Regions from separate parts of the Pseudonocardia sp. ICBG601 genome, predicted to be linked through region 1. Evidence: riboswitches for the same ligand, from Rfam matches in the RefSeq annotation. Region 1 holds a riboswitch; each other region holds the start of a gene.

Region 1 (5,634 bases):
GCTGGTCTGGGACCAGGACATGACCCAACGGCCGCACCTGGCCGCGTCGGCGGCGCCGGACCGGACGGGGACGAGATGGCGGATCCGGCTGCGCGACGCCCCCGCCCACGACGGGCGCCCGCTGACCTCGGCCGACGTGCTGGCGTCGCTGCGCCGGATCACCGATCCCGCCACCGGGGCGACGGCGGCACCGCTGCTGGCCGGGCTCGACCTCGCCGCCAGCCGGGCGGTCTCGGCGTCGGAGGTGGAGCTGGTGCTCGGTGCCCCGGACTTCCTGTTCGGCCTCGTCCTGGGCGCGCCGGGCACCGGCATCGTGCGCGACGGCCGCGGCACCCCGCCGGTGGGCACCGGCGCGTTCCGCTGGCTGCCCGGGTCCCCGGACGCGCTCTACCGGCACGACGGCCACTGGCTGGGCGCTGCGCGCTCGCCCGCCGTGGAGTTCGTGGTGGACGACGACGAGGAGAACCGCTACCAGTCCCTCGTGGACGGTCACGTGCACTGGGCACACGACCTGTTCCCGCACAGCGCGCGCCGGCTGCTCGGGCGGGTCGGCACGACGGTGGTGTCCGCGCCGGGCTCGGCGACCCGCTTCCTCGACGTCGGCCCGGCCGGGTCGTCCCCCGGCACCGGTACGGCAGGCGGCACGACCGCCGGGGCGTCCGGCGACGTGCTCGGCGATCCCCGGCTGGCCGAGGCGGTCCGGCTCGGCATCGACCGGACCGAGCTCGTCCGCGAGGTGCTGCTCGACCTCGCCGAGCCGGGCGACGACCTGTTCGGCCCGGGCCTGGCGTATCACCCGGCCGGGTTCGCGCCGGTGGAGCGCGACGTCGCCCGCGCGCGGGAGCTCGTCGCGGCGGCGGGCGCGGACCGGCTGGAGGTGCCGCTGCTGTTCGACCCGTTCGACCCGATGTCGCGCCCGGCCGCCGACACCGTCGTGGAACAGCTCGCCGAGATCGGGCTGACCTGCACGCCACGCGAGCCGGACCCGCCCGACGCCGCCCCGACCCCGGGCATCCGGTTCCGCCGGGCCGCGGCGACCCCGCTCCCGCTGTACCTGCGCGCGGCCGCGGGCCCGGACCCCGCCGACGACGCCCCGCCCGTCGCGACCGCGGGCGAGGACGACGCACCGGCCGCGGCGGGACGGGCCGACGTGGGTGCCCTGCTCGCCACCGCGCGCGGGGTGCCGGACGAGGCACGCCGGGTCGAGGCCCTGCGACGCGCCCAGCTCCTGCTGCGCGACCGCTCGACCGTCTGGTCCTCGGGCGACGAGCACGTCGGCGTGTCCGCCGACCTGACCGGCGTCGAGCCCGCCCGGCCGGACACCGCCACCTGGGCCCGGTTCCACCGGCTGCGGATGGGGTGACCCGCTGCGGGCGGGGCTCCGAACCGCTCCCGGCCGCAGGACGGGCCGTGCCGCAGCCGGGTCACGGCAGGGCCACGGCACCGCCCGCCGGGCCTCAGGCGCCGGCGTGCTCGCGCAGCAGCGCCGCCGTCTCGCGGGTGACCTCGGCGTGCAGCCGACAGTGCTCGTGGTGGTCGGCGTGGGCGCCGCAGGCCGCGGCGGACGCCTCGCAGGCCAGCGCGGCGGCCGAGGCGGCGGCCTCGCCGACGGCCTTGTCCCCGGTGCGGCGGCCGAGCACGGCCGCGGCGGCGGTGCAGAGGTCGGCGGCGTCGAGCGCCAGCAGGACCTCGGTCTCCATCCCGCCGGAGGCGACCATCGCCGAGGCGCAGGCGGTGCTAGCGCGGGCGGCGTCGTGCAGCTTCTCGACGACGGCGGCCGGGGTGGTGACGCCGGCGGCGTCCAGGACGTGGTGGCTCACGGGATCTCCCTCTCGATGGTGGAACGGTCGGCGGCGGAGTACCCCACGGCGGGCCCTGCCTACCCGCCGCGCCTCGTCGACCACGACCGTCCGCCGGGCCGGTGCCGCCGGACACCCGTCGTCGCCGTGATCACCTGAACAGTTCGTCAGGTGTCACGTAGGGTCGGGGCGTGTCCGCCCTCCCCGCCGTCACCGCCTGCCGGGGGTGCTGCTGCGGCTCCGGCCGCAAGCACCCCGGCCTCGACCGCGACCACCACGACCGGCTGCTCGACCGGCTGACCGACGGCCTGGCCGGGCACGCCCGGCTGCGCACCAGCGAGTGCCTGGGCCCGTGCGCGGACTCCGACGTCCTGGTGGTCGCCCCGGCGCCCGGGGCCCGCCGGGCGGGCGCCCGGCCGGTCTGGCTCCGTGCGGTCCTGGACGCCGCGACCACGGACGCGGTCGCGGCCTGGGTGCGCGCCGGCGGGCCGGGACTCGCCGCCGTCCCGCCAGCACTCGCGGGGCACGTGTTCACCCCCGGCCCCCGGGCGACGGCCGAGGGGCGGGCGGCGGGCTGACCCCGGACCGCCGGTCACCGAGGGGGGTTGCATCCGCACCGATGGGGGGGATGGAGTAGCTCCGCCCACAAGATGTAGTGTCCAGACCACTGGTGGTTCACCGGCCCGCCCGGGCCGGTGAGGCAAGAGGGAACCCGGTGGGAATCCGGGACTGCCCCGCAGCGGTGAACGGGAACGACCGCCGTCAACAGCACTGGGAGTGATCCCGGGAAGCGACGGCCAGTAGGTGTGAGCAGTGCGCCCGTGAGTCCGAAGACCTGCCACCGGTGCGCGTACCGACCGGTGCGCGCTGCTCCGGGCCTCGTGGGACGGCACCAGGGTGCGGTGGGCCGCCGACGACACGCGACCCGCCGCCTCCTCGCACCGCGCCCGCCCCCGGAGGCGACGGCGACTCGCGAGGAGAGAGCCCGTGACGGCTTCCACCGCTGCACCGGCAACAGCACCCCCGGCCCTGCGCGTCATCCGGCGCGACGGCTCCGAGACCGGGTTCGACGCCACGAAGATCTCGGTGGCGACGACCAAGGCGTTCCTGGCGGTCGAGGGGGACTCGGGCGCGACGTCGTCGCGGCTGCACCACCTCGTGGCCGGGCTGACCGACCAGGTCGTCGCGGCGCTGACCCGGCACCCGGCGCACGCCGTGCACGTCGAGCAGATCCAGGACCAGGTCGAGCTCGCCCTGATGCGCGGCGGCCACCACAAGGTAGCCCGTTCCTACGTGCTCTACCGCGAGCAGCAGGCACGGGCCCGGGAACGCGACGGCGGGGACCGCGCGTCGGACGCGCCGGTCGTGCACGTCACCGGGCCCGACGGCAGCCGGACCCCACTGGACCGCGACCGGGTCGCCGCGGTGCTCGGCGAGGCGTGCGACGGCATCGACGACGTCGCGCCGGAGCCGGTGCTCGCCGAGCTGGACCGCACCGTCTACGACGGCATCACCGCCGACGAGCTGGCCCAGGCCCTGGTCCTGGCCGCCCGCACCCTGGTCGAGCGCGAGCCCGCGTACTCCCTGGTGGCGTCGCGGCTGCTGCTGGACCGGCTCCGCGCCGAGGCCGTCTCGCACCTGGCGGGCACCCGGGAGACCCCGGACCACGCGACGATGACCGAGCGGTACGCGTCCTACACGAAGGACTACCTGCGCCACGCCATCGCGATCGGCCTGGTCGACCCCGAGCTCGCGACCTTCGACCTGGACCGGGTCACCGCCGCCCTCCGCCCGGACCGTGACCTGCAGATCGGCTTCCTCGGCCTGCAGACCCTCTACGACCGCTACTTCCTGCACGAGCGCGGCGTGCGCTTCGAGCTGCCGCAGGCGTTCTTCCTGCGGGTCGCGATGGGACTGGCGGTGCGCGAGATCGACCGCGAGGCCCGGGCGATCGAGTTCTACGAGGTCCTGTCGAGCTTCGACTTCATGGCCTCGACCCCGACGCTGTTCAACTCCGGCACCACCGGCCGCAGCTGTCGTCGTGCTTCCTCACCACCGTCGACGACGACCTGGAGTCGATCTTCGGCGGCTACCGGAACAACGCGCTGCTGGCCAAGTACTCCGGCGGGCTCGGCAACGACTGGACCCCGGTCCGCGGCCTCGGCGCGCACATCCGCGGCACCAACGGCGTCTCCCAGGGGGTGGTGCCGTTCCTCAAGATCGCCGGGGACACGGCCGTCGCGGTGAACCAGGGCGGCAAGCGCAAGGGCGCGGCGTGCGCCTACCTGGAGACCTGGCACGTCGACATCGAGGAGTTCCTCGACCTGCGCAAGAACACCGGCGACGACCGCCGCCGGACCCACGACATGAACACCGCGAACTGGGTGCCCGACGAGTTCCTGCGCCGCGTGCAGGCCGACGCCGAGTGGACTCTGTTCTCCCCGGACGAGGTGCCCGACCTGCACGACCTCTACGGCACCGCGTTCGCCCAGCGGTACCGCGAGTACGAGGCGGCCGCGGCGCGCGGCGAGGTCCGGGTGCACCGCACGGTGCGCGCGGTCGAGCTGTGGCGGCGGATGCTGACCATGCTGTTCGAGACCGGGCACCCGTGGATCACGTTCAAGGACCCGTGCAACCTGCGCAGCCCGCAGCAGCACGCGGGGGTGGTGCACTCGTCGAACCTGTGCACCGAGATCACCCTCAACACCCGCGCCGGCGACGAGGGCGAGGTCGCGGTCTGCAACCTCGGCTCGGTGAACCTCGCCGCGCACGTCACGCGCGACGGGCTCGACGCGGACAAGCTCCGCCGCACGGTGACGACCGCGGTGCGGATGCTCGACAACGTCGTGGACATCAACTTCTACACGATCCCCGAGGCCCGCCGGTCCAACCTGCGCCACCGCCCGGTCGGCCTGGGCATGATGGGCTTCTCCGACGCGCTGTTCGTCCAGCGCATCGCCCCCGCGAGCGACGCGGCCGTCGAGTTCGCCGACACCTCGGCCGAGCTCCTGAGCTTCCACGCGATCACCGCGTCGTCGGACCTGGCGGTCGAGCGCGGCCGCTACGCCAGCTTCGACGGGTCGCTGTGGAGCCGCGGGATCCTGCCGCTGGACTCGCTCGACCTGCTGGCCGCCGCCCGCGGCGACGGCGAGCTCGAGATCGACCGGTCGTCCACGCTGGACTGGGACACACTGCGGGAGAAGGTCCGCACCCAGGGAATGCGCAACTCCAACGTGCTCGCGATCGCCCCGACGGCGACGATCTCGAACATCTGCGGGGTCGGGCAGTCGATCGAGCCGATCCACCTCAACCTGTACGTGAAGTCCAACATGTCCGGCGACTTCACCGTGATCAACCCGCACCTGGTCCGCGACCTCAAGGAGCGCGGGCTGTGGGACGAGGTGATGGTCGCCGACCTGAAGTACTTCGACGGGTCGCTGGCCGAGATCGACCGGGTCCCCGCCGACCTGAAGGAGCTCTACGCGACCGCGTTCGAGATCGAGCCGAGCCGGCTCGTGGCCGCGGCGTCGCGCCGGCAGAAATGGCTCGACCAGGCCCAGTCGCTGAACCTCTACCTGGCCTCCCCCAGCGGCCGCGCCCTGGACGAGCTCTACCGCCTGGCCTGGCGTTCGGGCCTCAAGACCACCTACTACCTGCGCACCCGCGCGGCGACGGCCGTCGAGAAGTCCACCCTCACCGGCACCGACGGCCGGCTCACCGGCGTGCCCAGCACCCCCGCGGCCTCCCCCGCCCCGGCGGCCCCGGCACCGTCGCCCGCGGCGACCGTGCCCGCGGTCCCCGTCACCGCCCCCGATCTCGACCCGGGCGCCGCCTG
Region 2 (5,634 bases), on a different contig from region 1:
CGAGCCCCCGCAGGCCGGTGTCGCGCTGGTCGGTGGCGGCCCCGGCGACCCGGAGCTGATCACCGTGCGCGGACGGCGGCTGCTGTCCCGCGCCGAGGTCGTCGTCGCCGACCGGCTCGGCCCGCGCGACATCCTCGACGAGCTGTCCGCCGAGGTCGAGGTCATCGACGCCTCGAAGATCCCCTACGGCCGCGCCATGGCCCAGGAGCGGATCAACGAGCTGCTCATCTCCCACGCCCGGGCCGGGAAGTTCGTGGTCCGCCTCAAGGGCGGTGACCCGTTCGTCTACGGCCGGGGGTTCGAAGAGGTCCAGGCGTGCGCCGCGGCGGGGGTGCCGGTGACCGTCGTCCCGGGCATCACCAGCGCCTTCGCCGCACCGGCCGTCGCCGGGACGCCGGTGAGCCACCGCGGGGTCGCGCACGAGATCGTCGTCGTGTCCGGGCACGTCGCGCCGGGTGACCCGCGCAGCCTCACCGACTGGACCGCGCTGGGCCGGATGACCGGCACGATCGTGCTGATGATGGCCGTGGAGCGGCTCGGGAAGTTCGCCGAGGCGCTGATCTCCAACGGCCGCCCGGCCGACACCCCGGTGCTGATCGTGCAGGACGGCACCACCCGCATCGAGCGGTCGGTCCGCGCGACGCTGGAGACCGCCGAGCAGGTGGCGACCGAGCAGGAGATCAGCCCGCCGGCGATCGTCGTGATCGGGCCCGTCGCGGGGCTTCAGGCGCCCGTCGGGGGGTGACCCCGACGACTCGTTGCACACTGCAAGTTTGCAATGTGCAACGATCGGTGGCGTGACGGACGAGATCGATGACGTCGTCGACGCGGTGATGACCGCGAGCCGGGCGATGCTCTCCGTGGTGGCCGGATCCCTGGCCGCCGCGGGGGAGCAGGCCGGCGGGACGGCGGGCGAGGTGACCCTGCCGCAGTACCGCGCGCTGGTCGTGCTGGCCCAGCACGGCACCCGGCGCCCGGCCGACCTGGCCACGGCGCTGACCGTGTCGGCGTCGACGGCGACCCGGATGTGCGACCGTCTGGTGAGCCGCGGCCTCGTCGCGCGCACCCGCACCGGCGACGACCGCCGCGAGGTCGCCGTCGCGCTCAGCCCGGCCGGGCGGGCGCTGGTCGACGAGGTCACCCGGCTGCGTCGGGCCGAGATGCACCGGCTGCTCGCGACGCTGCCCGCCGCCGAGCGCACCGCGGTCCGCGACGCGCTGCGCCGCTTCGCCGAGGCCGCGGGCGAGGTCGGCGAGACCGACTGGGCCGTCGCGCCCGTGCCCGCCGAGGACGGTGCCCGGTGACCGCGGTCCGCGCGCTGCACCGCGCGCTCGTCGGCACCCGGCCGGGGCTCGTCGGCCTGGCGACGGTCATCGGGATCGGCGCCGGCATCGGGTCGGTGCTGTTCCACGAGCTGATCCTCGGCGTGACCTGGCTGGTCACCGGCCGGGAGGACTTCTCCGACGCCGGCCGGGTCGCCTCGCCGCACCTGCCCGGGCTGGGGGTCTGGTTCCTGCTCGTCGCCCCGGTGCTCGGCGGCCTGGTGTACGGCCCACTGGTCCAGCGGTTCGCGCCGGAGGCCCGCGGGCACGGGGTGCCGGAGGTGATGCTCGCCGTCGCGCGCCGGGGCGGGCGGATCCCGGTCACCGTCGCCGCGGTGAAGGCGCTCGCGTCGGGGATCTGCATCGGCACCGGCGGCTCCGTCGGCCGGGAGGGCCCGATCGTGCAGATCGGCTCCGCGCTCGGCTCGGCCATCGGGCAGTGGCTGCGGGTGCCCGCCACCCGGCTGGTCCTCATGGTCGCCTGCGGCGCCGCGGGCGGGATCTCCGCGACGTTCGACGCCCCGATCTCCGGGGTGGTGTTCGGCCTGGAGCTGATCCTGCGGTCGTTCAGCGCCGAGGCGTTCGGCGTGCTGGTGATCAGCTCGGTGGTCGCGAACGTCGTCGCCGAGGTGATCGCCGGGGACCGCGCGATCCTGACCCTGCCGCACTTCGACCTGGGCAGCCCCGCCCAGCTGCCGCTCTACGCGCTGCTCGGGCTGCTCGCGGGGCTGCTGGGCTGGGCCTTCGCCCGCATCCTCTACGCCGTCGAGGACGCCTGCGACGCCGTCTGGCGCGGCCCGGAGTGGCTGCGCCCGGCCGTCGGCGGGCTGCTGCTCGGCGCGCTGCTGCTGGCGCTGCCCCAGATGTACGGCGTGGGCTACCCGGTGCTGGAGGCCGCGATCGGCGGCCGGTACGTCGTCGGGTTCCTGCTCCTGCTCGTCGTCGGGAAGATCCTCGCCTCCAGCCTCACCATCGGCATAGGCGGGTCCGGCGGCGTCTTCGCGCCGTCGCTGTTCGTCGGCGGCACCGCCGGGACCGCCTTCGGCTACGCCGCCGCGGCCCTGTTCCCGGCGCTCGACCTGCACCCCGGCGCGTTCGGCCTGGTCGGCATGGCGGCGGTGTTCGCGGGGGCCGCCCACGCCCCGATCACCGCGGTGCTCATCGTGTTCGAGCTCACCGGCGACTACGCCCTGATCCTGCCGCTGATGGCCGCCGTCGTCCTGGCCACCGGCCTGTCCAACCTGGTGTCGCGGGACAACATCTACACGCTCAAGCTGCTGCGACGCGGGATCGACCTCGCCGCCGACACCCCGACCGACGAGGCGCTGCGCCGGGTCGTCGTCGCCCAGGTGATGCGCCCCGCCGACGGCACGACGCCCGACCCGGAGCTGCCCGCCCTGGACCCGGGCGGCTCCGTGCACGACGTCCTCGGGGTGCTCGCGGCACACCGGGGCGCCGCGCTGCCCGTGCGGGAGGGGCCGGACGGGCCGCTGCTCGGGACGCTGACCGAGCACGACCTGCTCGACCATCTGCGGGGAGTGGCCGGGCGGGGGACTGTTGACCGCTAACCCGGTCGCGTGATGGGCTCCCGGCCGACGACGGAACAGGAAGCCGGTGCGAGTCCGGCGCGGTCCCGCCACTGTCACCGGGGAGTGCCCTCCCCACACCGGCGCCACCGCCCGCGAGGGTGGGAAGGCCGGGGAGGGCGTGCCGATCCGGGAGCCAGGACACTGCCCGTCGTCGCGGATTCCCACTGGTGAGGGCGCGGACCCTCGAGGAGGACATGCGATGAGCCACGACCTGGTGGTGCTCGGTACCGATCCGTCCGGCGACGACGCGCCCCGCCCGGGTGCGCACGACCTGCTGGCCGAGGCCGAGACGGTCTTCGCCTTCCCGCAGGCCGAGTCGACCGCCCTGTTCTACGCCGAGGCGTGGCGGGTCGAGCCGGTCACACCGCGCGACGCCGTCGCCCGGATCGGGGCCTGGGCCGCCGCCGGGCCCGCCGGAGCCGCGGTGCTGCTGGTCGGGGGCGACCCCGCGGGCGACGCCGCGCTCGGCGCCGTCCTCGACGGGCTGGCCCGCACCGCCCCCGCGCTGCGCGCCCGGGTCGCCGAGGGCAGCCGCGTCGCACCGCCGCACCGCAGCCCGCTGATCGGCTGAGCCCGCACGGGGCCCGGGCTCAGGCCCGCCAGCTGCCCAGCGGGTCGGCCCGGGTGAGGTCCGGGTCGGCGGCGTCGAGCGTGCGGGTGCGTCCGGGGCCGGTGAGCGCGGTCTCGAACCGCACGGTGACCCGCCCGTGCCCGGCGCCCTGGACCCAGCCGTGGCCGTGCTCGGGGTGGGCGACGTCGTCGCCGGCGCGCCAGGGCCGGTCCGGGTCGGGTTCGCGGTCGGGCCGGTCCGGGCGGAGCGGGCCGGGCACGTCGCCGGGCTCCACGGTCGCGCCGGTCCCGGTGGCTGCGTCGCTCTCCGGGGGTGCGTCGAGCACGGTCACCCCCGCCGCCGCGGCCGGGCCGGCGGCCGCGGGCGCGGAGTCGGGGGCCGGGGCCGTCGTCCACCCGCTCTCCGAGGGCACCGCGTCGAACAGCGCCAGTGGCGGCTCGTCGCCGAAGCCGGACACCGACACCCCCAGCAGCCGCACCCCGCCCTCGCCGACGGCGCCCTCGGCCAGCCGCCGGGCCACCGCGACCAGGGTCGCCAGGTCCCGGGTCCCGAAGGGGGTCGTCTCGGACCGGGTGTGGGTGGTGAAGTCCCCCGTCCGCGCCTTCACCGTGACGGTGCGGGCGGTCCGGCCGTCGGCGACCAGGCGCCGGTGCACGGCGACGCAGATCGACTCCACCGCGGTGTGCACCGCGCTCATCGCGGTCAGGTCGGCGTCGAAGGTCGTCTCCGCGCTGATCTGCTTGGCCGCGCCGCGCGGGGCGACCGGACGGTCGTCGATGCCGCGCGCCAGGCGGTGCAGCTCGGACCCGACGGCGCCGCCCAGCACCCCGGCGACCTCGCGGGCGTCCATCGCGGCGAGCTGTCCGATCGTCTCGATCCCGATCTTCCGCAGCGCCTCGCCGGAGACCGGCCCGATGCCCCACAACGACCGCACCGGGAGCGGGTCGAGCACGGTGGCCTGCTCGGCGTGGGCGATCACCCGCAGCCCGTCCGGCTTGGCCAGCTCGGAGGCGATCTTCGCGACCTGCTTGCCCGACCCGGCGCCCACCGAGGCGGGCAGCCCGGTGCGCTCGCGCACCGCGTCGCGCAGCCGGGTGCCCCACTCCCGCACCCGGTCCGGGGAGGCCCCCACCAGGTCGGGCGGCTCCACGAACGCCTCGTCGACCGAGACCGGCTCGAGCACCGGGGAGAACTCGCCGAGGACGGCCATGACCTCGTCGGACAGCGCCTTGTACAGCGAGAACCGGGGCGGCAGGACGGTCGCGTGCGGGCAGCGCCGCCGCGCCTGGCCCATCGGCATCGCCGAGCGGGCCCCGAACACCCGCGCCTGGTAGCTCGCCCCCGCGACGACGCCGCGCGCTCCCGCGCCGCCGACCAGGACCGGCCGGTCGGCCAGCGTGGGCCGGGTCAGCTGCTCGACGGAGGCGAAGAACGCGTCCATGTCCAGATGCAGCACCCAGCGGTCGGCCGCCGCGGTCACCTCACCATCACCCGTGCATCGTGCCCCGGCGCACCGACAGGACCGCGTCGCCGTCGGCGACGGCGACGGCCGGGGCCACCGGTCCCGCCCCGGCGACGGCGCCCGGGTGGTCGGCGAGACCGGTGGCGACGTCGGCGACCCACCAGCTCCCGCCGGTGCCGGTCCAGCCCAGCACCCGGGCCGGGGCGTGCGGCGGGGACAGCGTGATCGCGTCCATCGGGCTCGACAGGCCCTCGCCGGTGGCCTTGAGCAGCGCCTCCTTGCGGGTCCAGGTGACCAGGAACCCGGTGCCGTCGGGCGTGCCCGCGGCGAGCTCGGCGGGGGAGAGGGCGTGCCGGACCAGGCCGTCGAGGCCGGACAGCGGGCGGTGCGCCTCGACGTCGACGCCGACCGGGCCGGTCCCGACCGCGACGCCGACCAGCGCGCCGGAGTGGGTCAGCGAGAAGCCGGGGTCGTCGCCGCGCCCGGCCAGGCGCGGCTTGCCGTGCGGCTCCCCGCAGCGACAGGTGCGGTCCAGGACGAGCGCGGCGGGGTCGGCGTCGAGCCGCTCGGCGAGCACGAGCCGGGCCAGGGCGTGCGCGGCGAGGTAGCGGGCACGGTCCTCGGGCCTGCGCAGTGCGCGGAGCCGCTCGCGTTCATGGGCGTCCAGCAGCGCGACGAGGTCGGCGCGGT
Region 3 (5,634 bases), on a different contig from region 1:
TGAGCGGGGTGCCGTCGTGGAACCGCACGCCCTGGCGCAGGGTGACCCGCCAGGCGTTGCCCTGCTGCTCCCAGGCCGTCGCGAGCATCGGCGCGGGCCGTGCCTCGGCGTCGACCGTGGTCAGGGTCTCGGCGACGCCGAGGGACTGCAGCCGGGCGCCGTCGTCGGCGTCGAAGGCGTAGTCGGCGCGCGGCGGGAACTGCAGGGCCACGGTCAGCTCACCGGCCGGGTCCGGGGTCCCGGTGCCGCCACCGCCGGCTCCACAGCCGGTCAGCACCAGGGCGGCGGCCGCGAGCAGCGCGGCCATCTTTCGTGCGATCACCCCATATGACTACATCTGACCACCTGTTCATTCAATGGAGCGTGAGCAACGCCCCGCGGCCGGGGAGCCGCGGGGCGTCGCGACACGGGCTCAGCCGGTCGTCGCCGAGTCCCGGACCCGGTGGGCGGCGGCGACCAGGTTGGTCAGGGCCGCCACCGTCTCGGTCTCACCGCGGGTCTTCAGCCCGCAGTCCGGGTTGGCCCACAGCCGGTCCGGTCCGATGTGGCGCAGGGCCGCGCCGAGCTGCTCGACCAGCTCGTCGGTGCCGGGCACCTCGGGCGAGTGGACGTCGTAGACGCCCGGGCCGAGCCCGCGCGGGACCCCCGGCCCGAGGTCGGCCAGCACCTCCATCCGCGACCGGGCCGCCTCGACGGTGGTGACGTCGGCGTCGAGCCCGTCGATCGCCCCCACCACCTCGCCGAACTCGGAGTAGCAGAGGTGGGTGTGGATCTGGGTGGCGTCGGTGACGGCCCCGACGGCCAGCCGGAACGCGTCCACCGCCCAGTCCAGGTACGCGGGCCGGTCCCGCTCGTGCAGGGGCAGCAGCTCGCGCAGTGCGGGCTCGTCGACCTGGATGATCCGGATCCCGGCGGCCTCCAGGTCGAGTACCTCGTCGCGCAGGGCCAGCCCCACCTGCCGGGCGGTGTCGCCCAGCGGCTGGTCGTCACGCACGAACGACCAGGCCAGGATCGTCACCGGGCCGGTCAGCATCCCCTTGACCAGCGCGTCGGACAGCGATTGGGCGAACCGCGCCCACTCCACCGTGATCGGCCGGGGCCGGGACACGTCCGAGTGCAGGATCGGCGGGCGCACGCACCGCGAGCCGTAGGACTGCACCCAGCCGTGGTCGGTGGTGGCGAAGCCGTCGAGGTTCTCGGCGAAGTACTGGACCATGTCGTTGCGCTCGGGCTCACCGTGCACCAGGACGTCGAGCCCGATGTCCTCCTGCAGCCGCACCACCCGGACGATCTCCTGGCGCATCCGCTCGGTGTAGGTGCCGGTGTCGATCGTGCCGGAGCGGTGCGCGGCCCGGTCGCGCCGGATCTGCGCGGTCTGCGGGAACGAGCCGATCGTCGTCGTGGGGACGACGGGCAGGCCGAGCGCCTCGCGCTGGACCTTCGCCCGGACGTCGCCGTGGCTGCGCCGGTAGTGGTCGGGGCCGAGCGCGTCGAGCCGGGACCGCACCCGCTCGTCGCGGCGCGCGGTGGCGGCGACCCGCTCCCGGGTGGCCCGTGCGGCGTCGAGCTCCGCCGCGACCGCGTCGGGTCCCTCGTGCAGGGCGCGTCCGAGCAGCACGACCTCGGTGACCTTCTGCCGGGCGAACGCCAGCATGTCGACGACGTCGCCGGGCAGGGCCGTCTCGGCGGCCAGGTCGTAGGGGACGTGCAGCAGCGAGCACGACGTCGAGACCTCGACCCGCCCCGCGACGCCGACCAGCCGCTGCGCCGTCGCCAGCGCCCGGTCCAGGTCGGTGCGCCACACGTTGCGCCCGTCGACGACGCCGGCCAGCACCACCTTCCGGTCCAGCCCCGGCACCGCCGGGCCTCCGGGGTCGAGGGCGTCGAGGTCGGCGGCCCCCGCGACGAGGTCGAGCGCCAGCCCCTCGACGGCCGTGGCGGCGAGCGCGGGCAGGGCGGGTCCCAGCTCCCCGAAGTACGACGCGACGAGGATCTTGGGCCGCCGGGTCGCCGAGGCGAGCCGGTCGTAGGCCCGGCGCAGCGCCGCGACCTCCTCGGGCGTCCGGTCGGCGGCGAAGGCGGGCTCGTCGAGCTGCACCCACTCCGCACCCGCCTCGGCGAGCTCGGCGAGCAGGTCGCGGTAGACCTCGACGAGCGGCCCGAGCAGGTCCAGCGGGCGGAAGCCCTCCGGTGCGCCGTCGGCCGGCTTGGACAGCAGCAGGAAGGTCACCGGCCCGACCAGCACCGGGCGGGTGGTGATCCCGCTGCGCAGGGCCTCGCGGAACTCGTCGAGGGCCTTGCGGCTGCCCGGCGCGAGCCGGGTGTCCGGGCCGACCTCGGGGACCAGGTAGTGGTAGTTCGTGTCGAACCACTTGGTCATCTCGCAGGCCGGGGCGCCGGTGCGGCCGCGGGCCATCGCGAACAGCCGCTCCAGCGGGTCGGTGACGCCGGCGAAGCGCTCCGGCACCGCCCCGACCGCCAGCGCGGTGTCCAGGACGTGGTCGTAGAACGAGAACGTGTTGCCCGGCACCGAGCCGAGCCCGGCGTCACGCAGCCCGGTCCAGGTGTCGCGGCGCAGCCCGGCGGCGACGTCGTGCAGTGCGGACGCGTCGGTCCGCCCGGCCCAGTACGACTCGGTCGCCCGCTTGAGCTCCCGGTCCGGTCCGATCCTGGGGTACCCCAGGACGGTGCTGCCGATGGTGCTGCTGGAAGGAATGCTCACGGCCCTCTCTCCTCGCGAGTGCGGTGGAGGACCCGTCGCCGGCACGGGGCGCCTGCGACCGCCGGGCACGGCGGTGCCCGGTCGTCCGCCCGGCCCTCCCGCGAGGCCACGGATCCGCGCACGCCGGACGGCGCACGCACCGGCGGCAGGTCTTCGGACTCACGGGCACACTGCTCAGACCTACTGGCCGTCGCTTCCCGGGATGGCTCCCAGTGCTGTTGACGGCGGTCGTTCCCGTTCACCGCTGCGGGGCAGTCCCGGATTCCCACCGGGTTCCCTCTTGCCTCGTGACGCCCCGTTCCCGGGCCGGCACGAACCGTCGGCGACCCGACACTACCCCGGGCCCGACGGCCGAACTGTTGCCGAACGATCCTTGTTGCCATAGTTTGGCATTACTTTCACACCCTCCCCGTCACCCGGGTCGAGGGCGACCTCACCCTGCGCCCCTCCGTTCGGAGGGGGAACCTGCCCGGTCTCCCGAGGGGTAATGGCGATCACCCCTGTGCCCGCGGCCACAGGGGTCATAGCGTGCGGTCTCGACCCATCCACCTGCCTCAGAAAGGGCTGACATGCAGGTAGACGAGCTGCTCAAGCCGTTCCCCATCAAGGAGTTCCACCCGTTCCCCCGTGCGCTCATGGGTCCGGGGTCGCACGAGCTCATCGGCCCGGAGGCCCTGAAGCTGGGCTTCAAGAAGACCCTGGTCATGACGTCGGGCCTGCGCGGCACCGACATCGTCAACAAGATCGTCGAGTCGATGAAGTACCACGGCCTCGAGGTCGTGCTGTACGACAAGGTCGAGTCGAACCCCAAGGACTACAACGTCATGGACGCTGTGGGCCTCTACCAGCAGAACAACTGCGACTCCTTCGTCTCCATCGGCGGCGGCTCCTCGCACGACGCCTGCAAGGGCGCGCGCATCTCGGTCGCGCACGACGGCCGCAACGTCAACGAGTTCGAGGGCTTCAACAAGTCCGAGAACCCGTCCAACCCGCCGCACATCGCGGTCTCCACCACGGCCGGCACCGGCTCGGAGACCTCGTGGGCCTACGTCATCACCGACACCACGACCGACCCCGACAACCCGCACAAGTACGTCGCGTTCGACGACCAGTCGGTCACCACCCTCGCGATCGACGACCCGGTGCTGTACTACGACTGCCCGATCGACTACACCGCGCAGTGCGGGTTCGACGTGCTCGCGCACGCCTCGGAGCCCTACGTCTCGCGTCTGGACTTCCAGCCGTCGCTGGGCAACGCCCTGCACGCCATCAAGCTGACCTCGCAGAACCTGCGCAAGGCCGTCTGGAACGGCCAGGAGCTCTCCGGCCGCGAGGGCATGATGTACGCGCAGTACATCGCCGCCCAGGCGTTCAACTCCGGTGGCCTCGGCATCATCCACTCGATCAGCCACGCGGTGTCGGCGTTCTACGACACCCACCACGGCCTGAACAACGCCATCGCGCTGCCCCGCGTGTGGGCGTTCAACATGCCGGTCGTCTACGAGCGCTTCGCCGACATCGCCGAGGCGATGGGTGTCGACACCCGCGGCATGACCAAGCCGCAGGCCGCCGACGCCGCGCTCGCCGCCTCCATCCGGCTGCTGCGCGACGTGGGCATCCCGGAGAAGTTCGCCGACGTCAAGCAGGACACCTACTCGAAGAACCGGCTGGGCATCGGCCCGACCAAGTTCTACGAGAACGCGCCGACCATCATCGGTGACGCGGCCGACGTCGACCGGATCACCAACCACGTCCTCGGCGACGCCTGCACCCCGGGCAACCCGAAGGAGTGCACGTTCGAGACCGTCCGCCCGGTCGTCGACCACTCCATCAACGGTGACCTGGACGACCTGCTGACCTGATCCGCAGGTCAGGACGTCCACCGTCGCACCAGCGGGCCCAGCCATCCGAGGTGATACTCGGATGGGTGGGCCCGCTGGCTGCGGTCCCGCTCTTCTCCGCACCAGAGCCGGTGCGGCCCGCGAAGGAGATACCCGCGTGTCCGAGGCTGTCGTCCCCACTGTGACCGAGGCGGCGGACGCCGTCGCCTCGACCGGTCCGTTCGAGTCCGTCGACCAGGTGATCGAGACCCTGCGGGAGCAGGGCTACATCACCGACACCCGCCTGGCCACGACGGTGTTCCTGCTGACCCGGCTGGACAAGCCGCTGCTGCTGGAAGGGCCCGCCGGGGTCGGCAAGACCGAGCTGGCGAAGATGCTCGCCGTCGCCACCGGACGCCGGCTGCTGCGTCTGCAGTGCTACGAGGGCCAGGACGAGACCAAGGCCCTGTACGAGTGGGACTACGGCAAGCAGCTCATGTACACCCAGATCCTCCGCGAGAAGATCGGGCAGCTCGTCGAGGACGCCCCCGACCTCGCCTCCGCGGTCGACCGCATCGGGTCCCAGGAGAGCGTGTTCTTCTCCGAGCGCTTCCTCGCGCCGCGCCCGCTGCTGGAGGCCATCCGCTCCGAACAGCCCGTCGTGCTGCTGATCGACGAGGTCGACCGCGCCGACGAGGCCCTGGAGGCCGTGCTGCTGGAGACCCTGGGCGAGTTCCAGATCTCCGTGCCCGAGATCGGCACCTTCGTCGCCGAGCAGCGCCCGTACGTGCTGCTGACCTCGAACAACACCCGTGACCTCGCCGCCGCGCTCAAGCGCCGCTGCCTGCACCTGTTCCTCGACTACCCGTCGGCCTCGCGCGAGCTGGAGATCGTGAAGTCGAAGAAGACCGGGCTGTCGGACCAGCTGGCCGAGGAGCTCGTCAACGTCGTGCGCGGGCTGCGCGAGCTGGAGCTGCGCAAGTCGCCCTCGATCTCGGAGACCATCGACTGGGCGCGCACGCTGGCCGTCCTGGGGGTCGACGAGCTGAGCTCGCAGATCCTGTCCGACACCGTCTCGGTCGTCGTCAAGTA

Evidence for each region. Region 1 has a riboswitch for cobalamin ahead of KPL57_RS53735 (ribonucleoside-diphosphate reductase subunit alpha). Riboswitches for the same ligand answer to the same signal wherever they lie in the genome.
Region 2: another riboswitch for cobalamin. It lies ahead of KPL57_RS52270 (hypothetical protein); the one in region 1 lies ahead of KPL57_RS53735 (ribonucleoside-diphosphate reductase subunit alpha).
Region 3: another riboswitch for cobalamin. It lies ahead of metE (5-methyltetrahydropteroyltriglutamate--homocysteine S-methyltransferase); the one in region 1 lies ahead of KPL57_RS53735 (ribonucleoside-diphosphate reductase subunit alpha).

What each region holds. Positions count from the first base shown of each region.
Region 1 covers NZ_JAHLJA010000153.1:70,697-76,330, forward strand. Annotated here, with positions in the region: gene KPL57_RS53720 (ABC transporter substrate-binding protein) at 1-1,363, shown strand, start outside; gene KPL57_RS53725 (four-helix bundle copper-binding protein) at 1,458-1,820, opposite strand; gene KPL57_RS68160 (hypothetical protein) at 1,836-1,958, shown strand; gene KPL57_RS53730 (hypothetical protein) at 1,991-2,377, shown strand; cobalamin riboswitch at 2,454-2,657, shown strand; partial or broken gene KPL57_RS53735 (ribonucleoside-diphosphate reductase subunit alpha) at 2,787-5,634, shown strand, end outside.
Region 2 covers NZ_JAHLJA010000152.1:402,975-408,608, reverse strand. Annotated here, with positions in the region: gene cobA (uroporphyrinogen-III C-methyltransferase) at 1-745, shown strand, start outside; gene KPL57_RS52280 (MarR family winged helix-turn-helix transcriptional regulator) at 798-1,304, shown strand; gene KPL57_RS52275 (chloride channel protein) at 1,301-2,890, shown strand; cobalamin riboswitch at 2,887-3,076, shown strand; gene KPL57_RS52270 (hypothetical protein) at 3,111-3,482, shown strand; gene KPL57_RS52265 (DNA polymerase IV) at 3,502-4,923, opposite strand; gene KPL57_RS52260 (4'-phosphopantetheinyl transferase superfamily protein) at 4,970-5,634, opposite strand, start outside.
Region 3 covers NZ_JAHLJA010000148.1:156,471-162,104, forward strand. Annotated here, with positions in the region: gene KPL57_RS29790 (ABC transporter substrate-binding protein) at 1-322, opposite strand, end outside; gene metE (5-methyltetrahydropteroyltriglutamate--homocysteine S-methyltransferase) at 413-2,722, opposite strand; cobalamin riboswitch at 2,849-3,058, opposite strand; gene mdo (NDMA-dependent methanol dehydrogenase) at 3,292-4,584, shown strand; gene KPL57_RS29805 (MoxR family ATPase) at 4,721-5,634, shown strand, end outside.